4 regions of the Chryseobacterium tructae genome follow, and region 3 is predicted to be linked to each of the others. Evidence: riboswitches for the same ligand, from Rfam matches in the RefSeq annotation. Region 3 holds a riboswitch; each other region holds the start of a gene.
What was found. Region 3 has a riboswitch for cobalamin ahead of metE (5-methyltetrahydropteroyltriglutamate--homocysteine S-methyltransferase). Riboswitches for the same ligand answer to the same signal wherever they lie in the genome.
Positions count from the first base shown of each region.

Region 1: it holds a riboswitch for cobalamin, as region 3 does, so the genes downstream of both, QWZ06_RS06715 (acyl-CoA thioesterase) here and metE (5-methyltetrahydropteroyltriglutamate--homocysteine S-methyltransferase) in region 3, are expected to answer to the same signal.
Region 2: it holds a riboswitch for cobalamin, as region 3 does, so the genes downstream of both, prpB (methylisocitrate lyase) here and metE (5-methyltetrahydropteroyltriglutamate--homocysteine S-methyltransferase) in region 3, are expected to answer to the same signal.
Region 4: it holds a riboswitch for cobalamin, as region 3 does, so the genes downstream of both, QWZ06_RS18620 (T9SS type A sorting domain-containing protein) here and metE (5-methyltetrahydropteroyltriglutamate--homocysteine S-methyltransferase) in region 3, are expected to answer to the same signal.

Region 1 covers NZ_JAUFQR010000001.1:1,382,919-1,387,123, forward strand. The annotation lists gene QWZ06_RS06705 (XAC2610-related protein) at 377-1,075, shown strand; gene QWZ06_RS06710 (HD domain-containing protein) at 1,077-1,667, shown strand; gene QWZ06_RS06715 (acyl-CoA thioesterase) at 1,836-2,219, opposite strand; cobalamin riboswitch at 2,336-2,516, opposite strand; gene QWZ06_RS06720 (hypothetical protein) at 2,551-3,348, opposite strand; gene QWZ06_RS06725 (serine hydrolase domain-containing protein) at 3,396-4,205, opposite strand, start outside.
Region 2 covers NZ_JAUFQR010000001.1:1,773,777-1,777,981, forward strand. The annotation lists partial or broken gene QWZ06_RS08680 (bifunctional 2-methylcitrate dehydratase/aconitate hydratase) at 1-534, opposite strand, end outside; gene prpC (bifunctional 2-methylcitrate synthase/citrate synthase) at 569-1,723, opposite strand; gene prpB (methylisocitrate lyase) at 1,710-2,618, opposite strand; cobalamin riboswitch at 3,064-3,257, opposite strand; gene QWZ06_RS08695 (helix-turn-helix domain-containing protein) at 3,587-4,205, opposite strand, start outside.
Region 3 covers NZ_JAUFQR010000001.1:2,578,942-2,583,146, reverse strand. The annotation lists gene QWZ06_RS12785 (alkaline phosphatase) at 1-113, shown strand, start outside; gene QWZ06_RS12780 (XRE family transcriptional regulator) at 223-1,014, opposite strand; gene QWZ06_RS12775 (hypothetical protein) at 1,461-1,703, opposite strand; gene QWZ06_RS12770 (Lrp/AsnC family transcriptional regulator) at 1,799-2,260, opposite strand; cobalamin riboswitch at 2,450-2,582, shown strand; partial or broken gene metE (5-methyltetrahydropteroyltriglutamate--homocysteine S-methyltransferase) at 2,557-4,205, shown strand, end outside.
Region 4 covers NZ_JAUFQR010000001.1:3,768,345-3,772,549, reverse strand. The annotation lists gene dnaG (DNA primase) at 1-292, shown strand, start outside; partial or broken gene clpP (ATP-dependent Clp endopeptidase proteolytic subunit ClpP) at 404-1,085, shown strand; gene QWZ06_RS18620 (T9SS type A sorting domain-containing protein) at 1,216-2,331, opposite strand; cobalamin riboswitch at 2,409-2,598, opposite strand; gene QWZ06_RS18615 (esterase-like activity of phytase family protein) at 2,854-3,321, shown strand; gene QWZ06_RS18610 (esterase-like activity of phytase family protein) at 3,297-4,121, shown strand.

The DNA of each region.
Region 1 (4,205 bases), 1.2 Mb from region 3:
AATTGATTTTAGAAGCAAAAAATTAAAAATAGTATGAAAACTGATTGATTTTTTGGTGAATGGAAGGAGTAGCAACCCATTTTTTGAAGTAAAACGCGAGAATTTTATTTTGAGATTGAATAGTAAGAATATTTTAGATCCTTCCAAGGTAGTACTCCATTAGTTTATGAGAAAAGATATGGGTAATTAGGATTTATAAAATGATTCAAAACAAAATACAAATAGCTGTACTTTGGCTTTATTGTTTCACCAGTGATTATTTAGTCCTTATTGTTTATCATCATATTAATACGTCTGAGTTTTGAAATAGGAACTATGATTCGTATTTTTGTTTGGACGTTTTTATAAAACACTTGAATCCAATATTACTATGAACATGAATATTTTAAATTATTACAAGAGTTTATCTGCTTTTATATTATTAGGCCCTTTATGTTTCGGGCAATATCAGTTTGAGGTAAAAGATGCTTCGAAAAACTATGATGCCATTATTACAATCAATAATTGTTTTGATGATCAATGTATGGATAAAGGTACAGTGGAGTTGTTTGATAATAAAAACAGCAAAGTACAAACTTTTACATCAGATAATCTGGTGCTATATCTTGGAAAGGGACAGAGATTGGAACGTGGAAAAATAATCCCGCTGGCGAAAGAGCAAAGCCCTCTGATTTTTGGTGATTTCAATTTTGACGGAACCGAAGATCTGGCGATAAGAAATGGGAATATGGGGAATTACAGTTCAGCGTCTTATGATGTATATGTATTCAATAGTACCAGAATGTCGTTTGTAAAAAGTAAAGAACTTACAGAGTTGGGATCAGATAATTTTGATTTTTTTGAAACAGATCCGGTTCGTAAGCGCATTATTACCTTTGGAAAGGATGGCTGCTGCCGACTTTTCACCACAGAATTTGAAGTAATTCCTAATAAAGGACTTGATAAGGTTCTTGAAAAAGAAGAAGACCTTACCAATGAGGATTATGTAAAAGTTACGATAAAAGAAAAGAAAAACAATAAATGGACAACCAGAACCAAGGTGTATCCATCAGATCAATATAATAGAGAAAAGTAAGATGAAAATTCAGAAAGAGATCGATTTTATCCTGGCAGTAGATGCCCTGAAAAACGTACAGAGAAGAAATTATAATGCAGATGATTCCAGAAGAGAGAATACAGCAGAGCACTCCTGGCAGATCATTATTCTAGCGCAAATCCTTTATCCTTATGCGAAAAACCGTGCGGATATTGATTTGCTGAGAGTCATAAGAATGCTTTCCATTCATGACCTTGTGGAAATTGAAGCAGGAGATACTTTCCTTTTCGATGAAGCAGCTATGGTAGGAAAGTTTGAAAGAGAGAAGATTTCTGCACAGAAGATCTTTGGGATTCTTGATGAGCCTTTACGTACAGAATTTTTCAATCTATGGCTTGAGTTTGAAGAGGAGGCTACTCCAGATGCTATTTTTGCATGTTCTATCGATAGAATTATGCCTTTTATCCTAAATTCTTATACGTCAGGAAAGAGCTGGACGGAAGCGGGGGTAACGGAAAAGCAGATCAGAAATATGCTTGAAAATGCAATTACAAGAGCTTCTGATGAAATGGGAGAGGCCTTTGAACTACTATTAAGTAAAAGCCTTGAAACAGAAAAAGTTTTGAAATAATCTAAGTTAGGAAGCTGGAAGAGGGAGGTTGGATGTTATTGTTGCTTCTGTAATGTATGGAAGCCATTTGTCTAGTCCTTCTGGTATCAGTAAAAACAGAGATATTGAGAGTAAAACAGATATCATAAAAAGTTTCGGGCGGCCAAAGGCCGCCCGAAACTTTTCTATTTATAGTATCTGGATTGGTTTCTTGAATTCATCAATCGCTACAAAAGTAAAATCACCTACGATTGCTTTTTCTCTTTCATAAGAATACATCTGCTCAGTGTAGATTTCAACGTTTACCTTCATACTTGTTTTTCCAACGTATGAGACTTTTCCGATCAGTTCTACAATAGTTCCTGCAGGAATAGGCTTTTTGAAATCGATTTTATCACTGCTTACTGTTACTACCCTTTTTCTTGCGAAACGGGTCGCAGCAATAAAGGCTACTTCATCCATAAGCTGCATGGCAGTACCTCCGAAAAGAGTATCGTAATGATTGGTTGTGTTAGGGAATACCGCTTTAAAGATTCTGGTTTCGGCAGCTTCAATTCTTTCTTCTGTAGTCATATTTCATTATTAATTAAGGCGAAATGAAATAGTATCAAAACAACAGAATGATGACAGGAACGTTGGAAATCCCTGAAACAATCCATCAGATCAATAAAACTTCAAATCGCGAAAGTTTCTTGTTTAAGAAAGTGGCAGGTCTCCTGACTTGTAACATCTTTTATCTCCTTCCCATGCCTCGCACAGTGGATCTTTTGATAAAGATTACAGTTACTTACAGTTGCGCGACAGTCCGTGATTTTCACACGGTTCCCTTTTAATCTGTGGTTATACAGAACCAGTTTCTATGATGAATAAGCGTTACACTTTTTCGGCTGCAAAATTAATAAATTTATTCCGGATTATGATAAATAATCTGGCTGATTACTCTTCCCTTTTTGATCGTCCATAAAGTCGTATATCTATATTCTCCCGAACCATTGATCATATAAAGAAAAATGTTATCATTGTCGAGTGCGGTCACTCCCACATTATTGAAGTCCATAGTAGGCTGGAACATATTTTTGATGGCTTCTCTTACAAAAACAGAACCTCTTCCGGGCTGTTGAAGTCTGATGGATTTGATTTCAGTCATCCCTTCAGGAAGGTCGTTTCCAATTCCCCACGGTTTAACTTTATCAATCGTAAGAAGTTTTCCTTCTGCATCTTTTTCCTTTTTACGGTAACCGGCATTGGATGGGTAAACATCAATAACGACTTTACTTCTTTGTGCAGTAGGAATTTTGGGATCGGAATTATCAGTGAAGATCAATGATCTTCCATTCTTAGATTTGGAAGGGGTATAGGCTGGAAGTTGATCCACAAAGGCAATACGTTCTTTGTTAACCATTCCTTCTTTGTCAAGAGTTTCATATCGTACAAAAGGTTTGTCATCATCTTGCTTTTCAGGATATTTGATCCAGATCCATTCCGTTTCTCCCGGAGCAGGTTTTACATAAACAAATACATCGCCTTTACGCATTCTGATCTTATCTACAATTTTTCTGTAGTTATCCTTATGAACACGTACATTGGCATATCCTTCTTCAGCTTTTACAACACCAAAAGGAACTTTATTTTGACCTTTCACGAAGGCTAAAGAAAAAATACTGAAAGCAGATACGTAGAATGCTTTGTTTATGAAAATCATGATGAAAAAAATTTAATGGTTCAAATATATAAATTTAATGGACGAGTTTAAAGAATAGCCTTCCCAATTTTTGAGGCATAATCCCCCAGGTCAGTCAGGTTGGTATTTGATAAAATAATAATACTTAAACCATTGTTCAAATAATGGAACCATACACAATTTGCACCTGCTATTCTTCCATACCGCTCCATTCGCTTGTATTTTTCAATATCACGAATCCAAACACTATATCCATAATCATCCAGACCAGGAGTTAACAATTGGTTTAAAGTTTCTTTTTTGATAAGCTTATCATCAAAAAGAGCATTGTTAAATTTGATTAAATCGGATGTACAGGAATACATTGCACCTGCAGCAGAAAAATCTCCCACATAAATTGGAATATTTGGAATTAAATGATCAAGATTCTTGTCCTTGTAGTATGGCGTAGCTAGATTCTTTATCAATTTGTAATGGGAAATAAGTCCTGAATTATTCATTTTTAGAGGGACAAGGATTTTTTGACTCAGGATTTCTTCATAAGTCATTTGATAAACGACCTCCAAGATTCGACCAAGGATCATGTATTCTCCATTATTGTAGTCAAACTTTGTTCCCGGTTCATTAACCAAAGGGTTGGAACAAAATTGATTGACAATCTCTTTTAATTCGTAGGGTCTGTTATAGAATCCCAATCCGTATTTTAAAAAATTTTCGTCTCTTGCTGTATCTGTATTTTTCATTCCGGATGTATGATTCAATAGCTGACGAATAGACACCTTAGAACCGCCTTCTCCTTTGTAATCCGGTAAATAGTCAAGTATTTTTTTGTTTAAATCAATTTTTCCCTGATCCACAAGCTGAAGAATGAGAACCGC
Region 2 (4,205 bases), 810 kb from region 3:
AGCCAGTTTTACCAATAATACATGATCAAGACCTACTTTATTGAAAGAGTTTTCCAATGCCATTACGCCCTGAATCTCGTGAGCCATGATCATAGCTTCCAATACCTGTTTCATTTTTAAAGGCGCTTTTCCTTCTGCAATATTAGTTCTTGATAACCAGTCTGCTGTTGCTAAAATTCCACCCAGGTTATCTGAAGGATGTCCCCATTCAGCAGCCAGCCATGTATCATTAAAGTCTAGCCAACGGATAATAGCTCCGATATTGAAAGCAGCCTGAACAGGATCTAATTGAAATTGTGTTCCCGGAACCTTCGCGCCATGAGGAACAATTGTTCCTTTCACGATAGGGCCTAAAAGTTTTGTACAAGCTGGATAAGTTAAAGCTTCCAGACCACATCCGATCGTATCCAGAAGACAGTAATGTGCGGTCTTCCATGCTAAATCGTTTTTAATTTCATAGTTCAATACATAATCGGCAATATCTGTTAATACCTGATCTGGTTGTGGTCTTTCATTTGAAATGTGTGATGACATCTTTGTTTTATAGTTTTATTATTAGGTAATCTGTTTATTTTCTGTCTTGTAGAGAAATGTATTCTTTATTCTCCGGGCCTGTATAATTGGCACTTGGACGGATGATTTTTCCATCCTGTCTCTGTTCAACAATGTGGGCACTCCATCCTGTCACTCTGGAAATAACGAATAGCGGTGTAAACATGAGAGTGGGTACTCCCATTAAGTGATAGGATACGGCAGAAAACCAATCCAGGTTTGGAAACATTTTCTTTTCTTCCCACATGACGGTTTCTAATCTTTCTGCAATATTATAAAGCAACATATCTCCCGCTTCCTCAGAAAGTTCTTTTGCTACTTTTTTAATGACTACGTTTCTAGGATCTGAGATCGTGTAAACCGGATGTCCAAATCCGATGATGACCTCTTTGTTGGCAATACGCTGGCGGATATCAGCTTCCGCTTCGTCCGGTGAATTGTAACGGCTTTGGATTTCGAATGCCACTTCATTGGCACCCCCATGTTTTGGGCCTCTCAAAGCTCCGATTGCTCCTGTGATGCATGAATAAAAATCTGAAGCAGTTCCTGCAATAACACGAGCTGTGAATGTAGAGGCGTTAAATTCATGTTCAGCATAAAGATTAAGAGATATTTCCATTGCTTTTACCCAGGAATCGGGCGCTTTTTTACCATGTAAAAGATGAAGGAAATGTCCACCAATAGTATCATCGTCTGTCTCTACATTGATTTCTTTACCGTTATGTGTATAGTGATACCAGTATAAAAGTCCGGAACTGAATGAAGCTAATAATTTATCTGCAATATCTCTTGCTCCGGCAACATTGTGATCGTCTTTTTCCGGCTGAATGCTTCCGATAGCAGATACCATAGATCTCATTACATCCATGGGATGAGCAGCTGCAGGAATACTCTTTAAAATATTTCTTACAGAATGGGGTAGCCCTCTTAAAGACTTTAATTTAGCTTTATAATTTTTCAACTGGGCTCCGGTAGGCAGCTGACCATAGATCAAGAGATAAGCTACTTCTTCAAACTCTGCTTTCTCTGCCAGATCCAGGATATCATATCCTCTGTAATGAAGATCATTTCCACTTTTTCCTACGCTACAAAGCGCGGTATTACCTGCTGCTACTCCTGAAAGGGCTACGCTTTTCTTAGGCTTGAATGTTGGTTCGCTATTCGTTGACATTACTATTTTGTTTAAAAAGGTTATCTAATTTTTGTTCATAATTATGGTATCCAATGCTTTGGTAGAGCTCTTCTCTGGTTTGCATCGTGTCTAATACATGGGCCTGTGTTCCGTCTTTGCGAATGTGCTCATAAACATTGAGAGCCGCTTTATTAGCAGCACGGAAAGCTGAAAGAGGGTAGAGGATCAGTCCTACTCCTGCGGTTTTTAATTCATCAACAGTATACATGCTGATCATTCCAAATTCAGTGATATTAGCCAAGACGGGGATTCCTGTGGCATCTACAAATTTTTGATAGAAGCTTAAATCGGGAACGGCTTCTGCGAAAATAAAATCGGCACCAGCTTCTTTGTAGGCGGCAGCTCTTTCTAAGGTTTTTTCCAGTCCTTCATTGGCAAAAGCATCGGTTCTGGCTCCGATAACAAAGCTTTCATCGGTACGGGCATCAGCGGCAGCTTTCAATCGGTCTACCATTTCTTCTTTGCTTACGATTTCTTTTCCAGGACGGTGTCCACAACGTTTTGCTCCTACCTGATCTTCGATATGCAGAGCTGCTGCTCCCGCTTTGATTAATGACTTTACAGTTCTTGCAACATTAAAGGCTGATGGACCAAATCCTGTATCTACATCTACCAATAAAGGTAAATCGCAAACATTGGTAATGCGCTGAATGTCTATTAATACATCTTCCAGCGTGGTGATTCCCAAATCCGGAATTCCTAAAGATCCGGCAGCAACACCACCTCCAGAAAGATAAATGGCATTAAAGCCGGCTTGTTTCGCCAGTAATGCATGATTGGCATTGATGGCTCCAACAATCTGAAGAGGACTTTCTTTTTGCATAGCCTCCCGGAATTGGGCACCGGGAGACTTCCAGTTTTCATGTGTAGTCATTTTAATATTTATTGTTTAGTTGAATTTTGTTCGGTAAGAAAGAAGAGCTTTTATGCTGGGGTGAGGATGTAAAAAGAGAATGGTTAAAGGAAATCAGATGGGTTGTTGGTGAGCACAAAGACAGATATTTTTGAGAAATTCTGCATAATGAGATCTGTGATGTCATAGATCTGCTGCTCGTGGATACATAATTGTGATTGGTTTGGTACATCTTTTAACTTTTTACATAGATTAAACCCTATAAAAAGTTCTTGGTAAACTTCACGATGTTTTGTGAGAAAGAAAAATTACGGAAAGGGGACACGGATGAGTTACAGACCTGCAGAATAAACATATACTGTTCTGCTAGTATCTATCTCAAAAATTAAATAAGTTGATAAGCAATTTTATCACACAATTATCCATACCGTATCATACCTGACTATAAGCTTCAGATCGCGAAAGCATCGTCACTACGAAATAGGCAGGTCTCCTGACTTGTAACAGTTTTTATCATCCTTCCCATATACCGGAGCATACAGTGGATATTGATTTGATAAAAACCTTTTAGTGTTACTTACAGTTGCGCGACAGTTCGTGATTTACACACGATTCCCTTTTAATTCACAGCTAAGTGTAACCAATTTCGGTTGATAAAGAAGGTGTTAAGAACTCCTTGGTGGTAAATATAGCCATTTTATGAGAACGACAAAATATTTTATGTAAACAATAATTAATTTTAGGTAATGGGTTGATTGTGTTTTGTTTGTGAAACTTTGTTTTTTAATGATATGATAAAAATCAGTGTTTTCAAAGGTTTTTTTTATTACCAAATCGTTAACAAATACGGTTGAATATTAAATGAAATAAAATAAAGGATGTGTTTTATGGTAACTTTTTGTATCTGAAAATAGACCCATTAAGCCTAAAAAATTATAGATTTTGAAAAGGTCATTATCAGTAAATATGAACTGAAATCATTGAAGAATTTAATGAGTCAGTCCATTGGTATTTCTAAGCTTACTTGGGATTAAATTGTATTTTCTCTTAAATGCAGCCGAGAAATGTCTTGGGTTTTTATATCCAATAATATCAGAGATCTCGTTAATATTCAGGTTTCCTTCAAGAAGCATTTTTTTCGCTTCTTCCATTTTCAGATCGTTCCAGAAGTTGAAAACGGTAGTTCCGAATAGTTCTTTAAATCCTTTTTTCAGTGTAAATTCGTTTGTTCCTACCTGATGGGCAAGGTCTATTAATGAACAGTTTGTACTGAGATTATTGATAATAAAGTCCCTCACTGCATATATTTTTTCTTCATCTTTTTTAAGTAATGATGAGTTGGAAGAGTCACTTTTGAAAAGCTGTTCCAGTTGTAAAAGAAGCAATTCAGCAACTTTAGCTTCCAGATAAATTCTTTTAAAAGTCCCTTTTCGGTCACAATGGATGATGTCGTTTAGAATCTGATACATTTCCAGGCTGATGCGGTTATGATCCGGATTGATGAGACATGAGTGCTGTTTTTCAATCGCATTTCTGAAGGTATTGAATAAACCGGAGTCTTCGGGAAGGAATTTTTTAAAAAAGTTAGGAGCCAAATTGATTTCCAGG
Region 3 (4,205 bases):
ATTCAGGAGATTATGTAGAAGTGGCAGCCTATGGACCAGGGAGTCAGTATCTACAGCCCTACCTTAAAAATACAGATTTACATGATCTCATGCTGAGAGCATCTCCTGTATAAACAGAACGTATTTTAACATCATATTTTACATTTTAGCTGGTTTTAAAACAGGCTCTCCAATTCATTTTGAAGAGCCTGTTTGCTTTGTAATATGACGTAACCAATTCGTTTATTTTGAAGACTTTCTACGGCGTATAGAAACTTTGTTATCCAGTTCTTTAATGTCTTGTCTTAGTTCCCGGAACATTTCCTTGAAATTATAGCTTTCATAATCTCCAGGTTCAAAATCTTCAGGGAAAATTCCTGAAGCATACTGCCAGATTTCCACAATATCTTCAAAGGGAATATCATAGGGTTCATAGAAAGAATTATCTGCACTTACAGAAATTGCATTTCCTTTATTTTCCTTAAAACGTTTATAGGTAATCCCATCATTTTGAGTAATGAAAACATAAGTTTTTCCAGGTTTCAACTCATCAATTCCCTCTACATATTTTCCTACAATATAGGAGCCATTTCTGAATGGTGGCATCGAATCTCCATCTGCCGGAAATGCTCTGTATTTTCCATTATTTAAAAAGGGAAGGGCAATACGCTGAAGACTTTCAATATATCCCACATCACTATATCCTTCCAAATATCCCATGGAAGCTTTTTGTGGAATAATTTCTATGGTGTCATTTCCAAGATCATCTACAGCTACAGGAAGAACAATTCTGTTATCCGGAAGCTTTAGCATATCTTCTGTTGAATATTTCTGAAGATCCACTGATAGCAGCAAATCTATACTCACATGAAAATACTTGGCGATTTTTATAAGAAGCTCCATAGGAGGTTCCGAGATTCCATTTTCGTATTTAGAATATCTCACTCTGGAGATCGCAAGGTCATCAGCTACATTTTGTTGAGAAAGCTTTCTCTTGGCTCTTAGAGAGCGTATATTATTTGAAAAAATTGACATTGATAGAAGTATGTCCACAAAAATACAAATTTTGCTCCCCGCTATCAATAATCAGAGCAGTTTTTACCCTAAAATTTGGAGAATTTTATCATTCCTTAACTAAAGCTAACGAAACTAGCTTAAAAAGACGTTCTTTTTTCCGGCTTAAGCCTTCATTTTTGAGATCAAAAACCTCATTTTAACAAATATTAAATATTAACCATAAAAAAGTTCATTTCCATTGAAAATATTAACTCTAAAATTTAAAATTTGAAATATGTTTTTTAAAATTTAGTAAATCAATCAGATACAAATAAAAACGATATTTTTAATATTACCCATTTATATTAACGAAATATTAAATGATAAAATTGTTTAATTATTTTATTCAAAATAATATAAGTTTATTATTAATTATCATATATTTGCTATGTATTAATCATATAAAATTTTAATCATGAAAAATTTCAAAAAACTAGACAGAAACGAACTAAATCAATTTCAGGAGAAGGATTACTTGATCCAATCGGAGGTTTACTAGGAGGTCTAGGAGGCGTTGTTGGTGGCGTTCTTGGAGGAGTAGGTACTATCGTTGGAGGTGTTGTTACCGGTGTAGGATCTACAGTAGGTGGAGTTATCGGCGGTGTAGGTACCGTTGTAGGAAACGCTTTATGCCAAACACAGTGTGTAGTTAATGGTGTAATCCACATCAAATTATTAGAGTGTGGTTCTACTTGCTAATCAGCAACCCCATTAAAAGTTAAAAAAGTATTGCCGCTCTAACAATAGAGCGGCTTTTTTTATTTTACAAAGTCAAACCCTGATTATTCTTTACTTCAGCCATTACAAATGTACTGTGTGTACTTCCTATAGAATCTACAGAACCGAGCTTATTAAATACAAAATCCTGATAATGTTTCATATCCCGAACCTGAACTTTTAACAGAAAATCAAAATCACCGGAAATATTGTAGCATTCTGCCACTTCTTCAATTTCCAGAATTTCTTTTACAAAATCATAGCCTACAGAACGATCATGGATCTTTAATTTGATTTGGCAAAATACCGTAAATCCACGGTTAAGCTTTTCTGCATCTAAAATAGCAGCATACCTTTTCACGAAACCTTCCTGCTCCAGTCTTTTTACTCTTTCAAAAACGGGGGAAGGAGAGAGGTTAATTTCTTTAGCAAGCTCTTTAACTGTCAGTTTTGCATTGTTCTGAAGCAATTTCAGCAGTTTTATATCCTTATCATCGAGATGTTCCACAGAATATTATTCTTTTAAGTTTAAAAATCATTCGAATTTACAGAATTATATTCTAAAAAAACAAAATTAAAAAGATTATTCAACCGAATAAAAACCTTTCTATTGTTAATATATTCTGGATTAGTAATTTTACACAAAATTAAAATCTTTTATCAAAGTTAATTTTGTTAAAAGATCAGTTCTTTACAATCTTCATCAAACAGGAAAGGTTTTACTTAAGGTAGATTAATAGGGAATCGTGTGAGAATCACGAGCTGTCGCGCAACTGTAAGTAAATGAGCCTTGTAGTAGGTGCGATTCCTACTCGTTATCATGAAGTAGCTCTTAAAAAGAACAATTCTGAACTGGATCTTTACTTTGCTATGGCAAGAGGTTATCAGAAAGACGGATTGGATATCACCGCCATGGAAATGACCAAATGGTTTGATACCAATTATCATTATATTGTTCCTGAGTTTTATAAAAATCAACAATTCAAGCTTACTTCAGATAAAATTTTCAATGAATTTGCAGGAGCAAAGCAAGCAGGAATTAATGCAAAACCTGTGATTATCGGTTTGGTTTCTTATTTACTTTTAGGAAAGGAAAAAGAAGAAGGATTTGATAAACTGGATCTTGCTCACAATCTTCTTCCGGTCTATATTGAGATTGTATCAAAATTACAAAGTCAGGGTGCTGAATGGATTCAGTTTGATGAACCTTTCTTAGCTTTAGATATCACTGAAAAAGCAAAAGAAGTGTATACTTTTGCTTATGCCGAACTTAGAAGACTATTTCCAAAGCTGAAATTCATTGTAACCACTTATTTTGAAGGGTTAAAAAACAATATACCCCTTGCTGCATCACTTCCTGTAAATGTTCTGCATATTGATCTGGTAAGAAACCCTGAACAGCTTGAAGATGTCCTTCATTCTACTCCAGAAAGCTTAAGCTTATCTCTTGGAGTGGTAGATGGAAGAAATATCTGGAAAAATGATTATGAAAGATCTTTATCCATCATCCAAAAAGCAATTGAAAAATTAGGTTCTGAAAGAGTTTTCATTGCTCCGTCGTGTTCTTTACTGCACTCACCATGCGATTTAGACTTTGAAACCGACCTTACTGCTGAAATCAAAAACTGGCTGGCTTTTGCCAAACAAAAGGTAAAAGAAGTAGTAACGCTTAAAGAATTAGTTTCAGGAGCTTCAGATCAAAATATTCTTCAGGATTTTGAGGAGAATAAACAATCGGTTTCAGACAGAAAAACATCTTCACTCATTCATAATGAAAGTGTAAAACAAAGAGCAAATTCTGTAACAGAGGCAGATTCACAAAGAAAAAATCTATTCAATATCCGTAAGGAAGCGCAACAAAAGGCACTACAACTTCCATTATTTCCTACAACAACCATTGGATCATTTCCACAGACTGCTGAAGTGAGAAGCTGGAGAGCTAAATTTAAAAAAGGAGAGCTTACTGCAGAGCAATATGATACTTTATTAAAAGAAGAGACCCAGAGAACCATTCGTTGGCAGGAAGACATTGGAATTGATGTTCTTGTTCATGGAGAATATGAGCGTAACGATATGGTGGAGTATTTCGGAGAGCAATTGAAAGGATTTACCTTCACTAAAAACGGCTGGGTTCAAAGCTACGGAAGTCGTTGTGTAAAACCACCAATCATTTTTGGAGATGTCTCCAGACCTGAACCGATGACAGTATACTGGTCTCAATATGCTCAGTCTCAAACCAATCAATGGGTAAAGGGATGTTAACAGGGCCTGTTACCATCTTGCAATGGTCATTTGTACGTGATGATCAGCCTCGTTCCGAAACCTGTAAGCAAATTGCCTTGGCCATTCGCGATGAAGTTCAGGATCTGGAGAAGGCGGGAATCAGAATTATCCAGATTGACGAACCAGCTATTCGTGAAGGTCTTCCATTGCGAAAAACAGATTGGCAGAAT
Region 4 (4,205 bases), 1.2 Mb from region 3:
GATGCCGCTGGATGAACTGGAAAACTGGGCTTCCAGAAATATTTATCCGCCTAATTATGGTGATAAAGTTGCAGATCAGATCCAGGGTGATGTTTTGCTACATAAATACAGATATATTGATTATCTGATTACAGAAACAGCGAAAGAACTTGATCAATACAGCAGTACGGATGATGTAAAGTATTATGAGCTGATTAAAAAGATTACTTTATTGAAACAAGCTTCTATCAGACTCAGTAATATTATCGAATATTCCCCAATCAAGGGAATCTATGCAGGTAGAAAAAGATAGTTTAAAGACAAAAGGATTCCGGATTCTGTGACAAAAAGTCCTATAAAATTTTAGGAATAAATATTGTAATTTAAACTTTGAAAATATTTTAAAATAATACATAATATCAATATGGACATTAAAAAAGAATTCAGAGATTTCTCTGTAAAACATTTAGGAAACAACGGTTTAGCTACCGATCAGTATATGGGAATGTATGGCCCAACGAACTTAACTCCGTACATCATGGAGGAAAGAAGATTAAACGTTGCTCAGATGGACGTTTCTCTCGTTTGATGATGGACAGAATTATCTTCCTTGGAACAGGAATTGATGATCAAGTAGCGAACATCGTTACAGCTCAGCTTTTATTCTTGGAAAGTGCAGATCCTTCTAAAGATATTCAAATCTATATCAACTCTCCTGGTGGTAGCGTATACGCAGGATTAGGTATTTATGACACAATGCAGATCATTAAGCCGGATGTTGCGACAATTTGTACAGGAATGGCTGCATCAATGGGAGCTGTATTATTGGTTGCTGGAGAAAAAGGAAAACGTTCTGCGCTTAAGCATTCAAGAGTAATGATTCACCAGCCTTCAGGAGGTGCTCAGGGAGTAGCTTCTGATATGGAAATCAACTTAAGAGAAATGCTGAAATTAAAGCAGGAGCTTTATGACATCATCGCTCACCATTCAGGACAAACTTATGAATGGGTAGAGAATCTTCCGACAGAGATTACTGGATGACTTCTGAAGAAGCTAAGAGCTACGGAATGGTAGATGAGGTTCTTCAAAGAGCAGAGAAAAAATAATTGATTGTATGATCATATCGAAAAACGCATCCCAATTGGGATGCGTTTTTTGTTTTAGTCACGAATATATATCTTGAGCAAAATAAATATGAGGAATTAAACCACAATTGAAGACGTGATAATCCCCTCTCTACTTCTTTACAATCTTATGAACGGTAGAACCATTCTTAGTCTTAACCTCAACCCAGTATACTCCAGTATTTAAAGATTTAACATTAATCTTCGTTGTTGGGGAAGTCATCACTTTCTGTCCTAAAGAAGAATAGATATTCACTTCTTGGATGCTTTCAGATGTTTCAATCTGAATAAAATCACTTGTTGGATTTGGGTAAATGCTGAAGGAAGCTTTTTTATTGACTGAAGCCACAGATAATGTAGCATTGCTTGCCTCAGTAGGAGTGAATGGTCTTCTTTCACCGAAGCTTAATCCCAACCACGTATTGTTGTTCAGTTGAATTTGACTAAGATTAGTTTTTTTCTGCCAGCTTGAAAGGTCTTTTCCTGTATATAATTTCCAGTTTCCAGCTCCTGAGCTATTTCCTGAGAAGCTATTTAATGATAAACTTGAAACCTGGTTATTATTGGAGGTAAAATTGAAATAGGAAGCGTTTGACTGAATCAGTTGCAGAGCTTGCTCCGCTGTTATGCTGCCATTATATTGAATTCCAAAAACAAAAGAATTGGCATTGCCATTAGCATTATGGGTTCCAAAATCTACAACAACAAGACTTTTATGAGTTCCAGTTCCAATCCAGTTGGTAATTTGAGATGAGGTGTACCATTGAGAACTGTAGGCAGGTACCGGAGTTGATGGAGGAGTATCTATTTCATCAATACCATAGGAAATACCAAACCATAGCCCGTCTGTTAAATTAACAGATCCTGGGCCATTATTGTTATTAGACATATTTTCTGCATTTGGCCCAAACCACGGAATCCAATAATCATCGGTGCTTGGTGTATGGTGGTTGTAGGCAAAACTGTACATATACCCTGAAAGAATATCAGCTTCCATTTTAGGTTCTGCCGAAATGATAGCATTGATCATGTCTTCTGCCTTTAAATTATCATCATCAAAACGGTAGCCCCAGGCATAAGAGGTAGGAGTATTGTTGTCATTAAAATCGGCAATGAAATAGGCTTTTTTAGAACCGGTTCCTACCCAAAACTTAATGTCGTTTTCTGTGAATTGGGCAAAGAAAAACTGCGTACAAAGCAGTAAGAAAAAAAAATAGATTTTTCTCATAATATAATTAAATTAAAGTTTTATTCCCGAAACTTATTGATAGGAAATGAAGACATACGATATGTCCATATCCTAAAACTAAATGTCTATTTAAGGTAGGTCTCCTGGCTCGCATCCTATAGCTAACCTTCCCAGGCAAAGCCCAGTGGTATAATGAAACTATAGGAATAAACAGCTTACAGTTGCGGGTACAGCTCAAGATTTGGATAATATTCTCACTTGATTCCCTATTATGAACAGTGTTCAACCTTAAAGAGGACAAATATATCACATAAATTTTTGATATCTGTTTTGTGAATTATAGATTTGTTTCTAGTCTTTTTGAAAATTAATTGTATTATTTAAAAATGAATTTTATTGATTGATAGGATATTGGGTATAAATATTTACTTTTTTAAGTTAAAATAGTGTTTTTGTTGTTTATATTGAATTCATCTTTAGATTCTATTGTTAAAATACAATTATCATTATATTCAAGATCAGTTTATAATCAATTTATACTTTCGCGCCATAAAAGTTAATATGAAAAAACTACTATTATCTGCTTTGATGATGACTGCATTATGGTCATGCAGCAAAGACGATGACACCAATGTAAATAACCAAGACATTAATTATTCTAAACTTCCACAGGAGTTTCCATTTACGAAATTGGCAACGATAAATGGTGTGGATGTAATTAATGGCGGATTCGGTTCCGGAGCAGCAGCTCATCCTACGAGAAAAGGAGAGTTTTATGTCATTACAGACCGTGGTCCGAATACAGATTATCTGAAAGGGAAAAAGTTTTTAACCCCTGATTTTACTCCTACCATTATGCATTTTAAAATTAATGCAGACGGAAAAATAGAGGTTATCAAGTATATTAAGCTTAAAAATCCAGCAGGAAAACCCATTACAGGGCTTCCAAATCCTGTGGGAATGGGCAGTACAGGTGAAGTAGCATATGATGCAGCAGGAAATGTTTGGGCACAGATAATTATGGTTTAGACAGTGAAAGTATTGTGGCAGCAGCAGATGGGACATTCTGGGTATCCGATGAATACGGTCCGCATATTGTTCATTACAATGCCGATGGAGTAGAGCTTGAAAGAATAAGCCCGATTGGTGTAAATACAGGAAATAGAAAATTACCTGCCGTTTTGGCGAAAAGAAGAGCCAATAGAGGGATGGAAGGACTTTGTATAACTCCGGATGGAAAAACATTAGTAGGAACCATACAATCTATGATGTTTGTTCCTTCAAAAGCTTTGGCAACCAATACAACCTTAACGAGGATCGTTACTTTCGATATCACCACCGGAAAAACAAAGCAATATCTTTATAAACAGGATGGCGGAGCTTCCGACTCAGTTTGTGATATTACAGCATTAGGTAATAATGAATTTCTTGTTATTGAGAGAGACGGTAATTTTGGAACACAAAGTGGAATTAAAAAAGTGTACAGAATTAATCTAGCTGAAGCCACAGATGTAAACGGAACTGATCTTGCAGCTGCAGACGGAATGCTGGTCAATGGAAAAGCTCTGGAACAATGTACATGGGATGAGCTTACCAAGGCAGGGATTAAACCTGTTTCTAAAAAATTAGCAGTAGACCTGGTGGCTAAACTGGGATATGAACATGATAAATTCGAGGGAATTGTTTATTTAGGAAATAATAAACTGGCTGTTTTCAATGATGATGACTTTGGAGTAGTAGATGATGGGAACGGAAATCCTAAAGCAAAAATACTTCCTAAAACCGGGAAGGTAGATAAAGGAACTATGTACGTAGTCGATATTCAATAATTAGATTTTTTTTAAAGGAAAACGGCGGGATTTATTCCGCCGTTTTTTATTGGATATCATTTAAATGGTTCAATAGAAGTATTT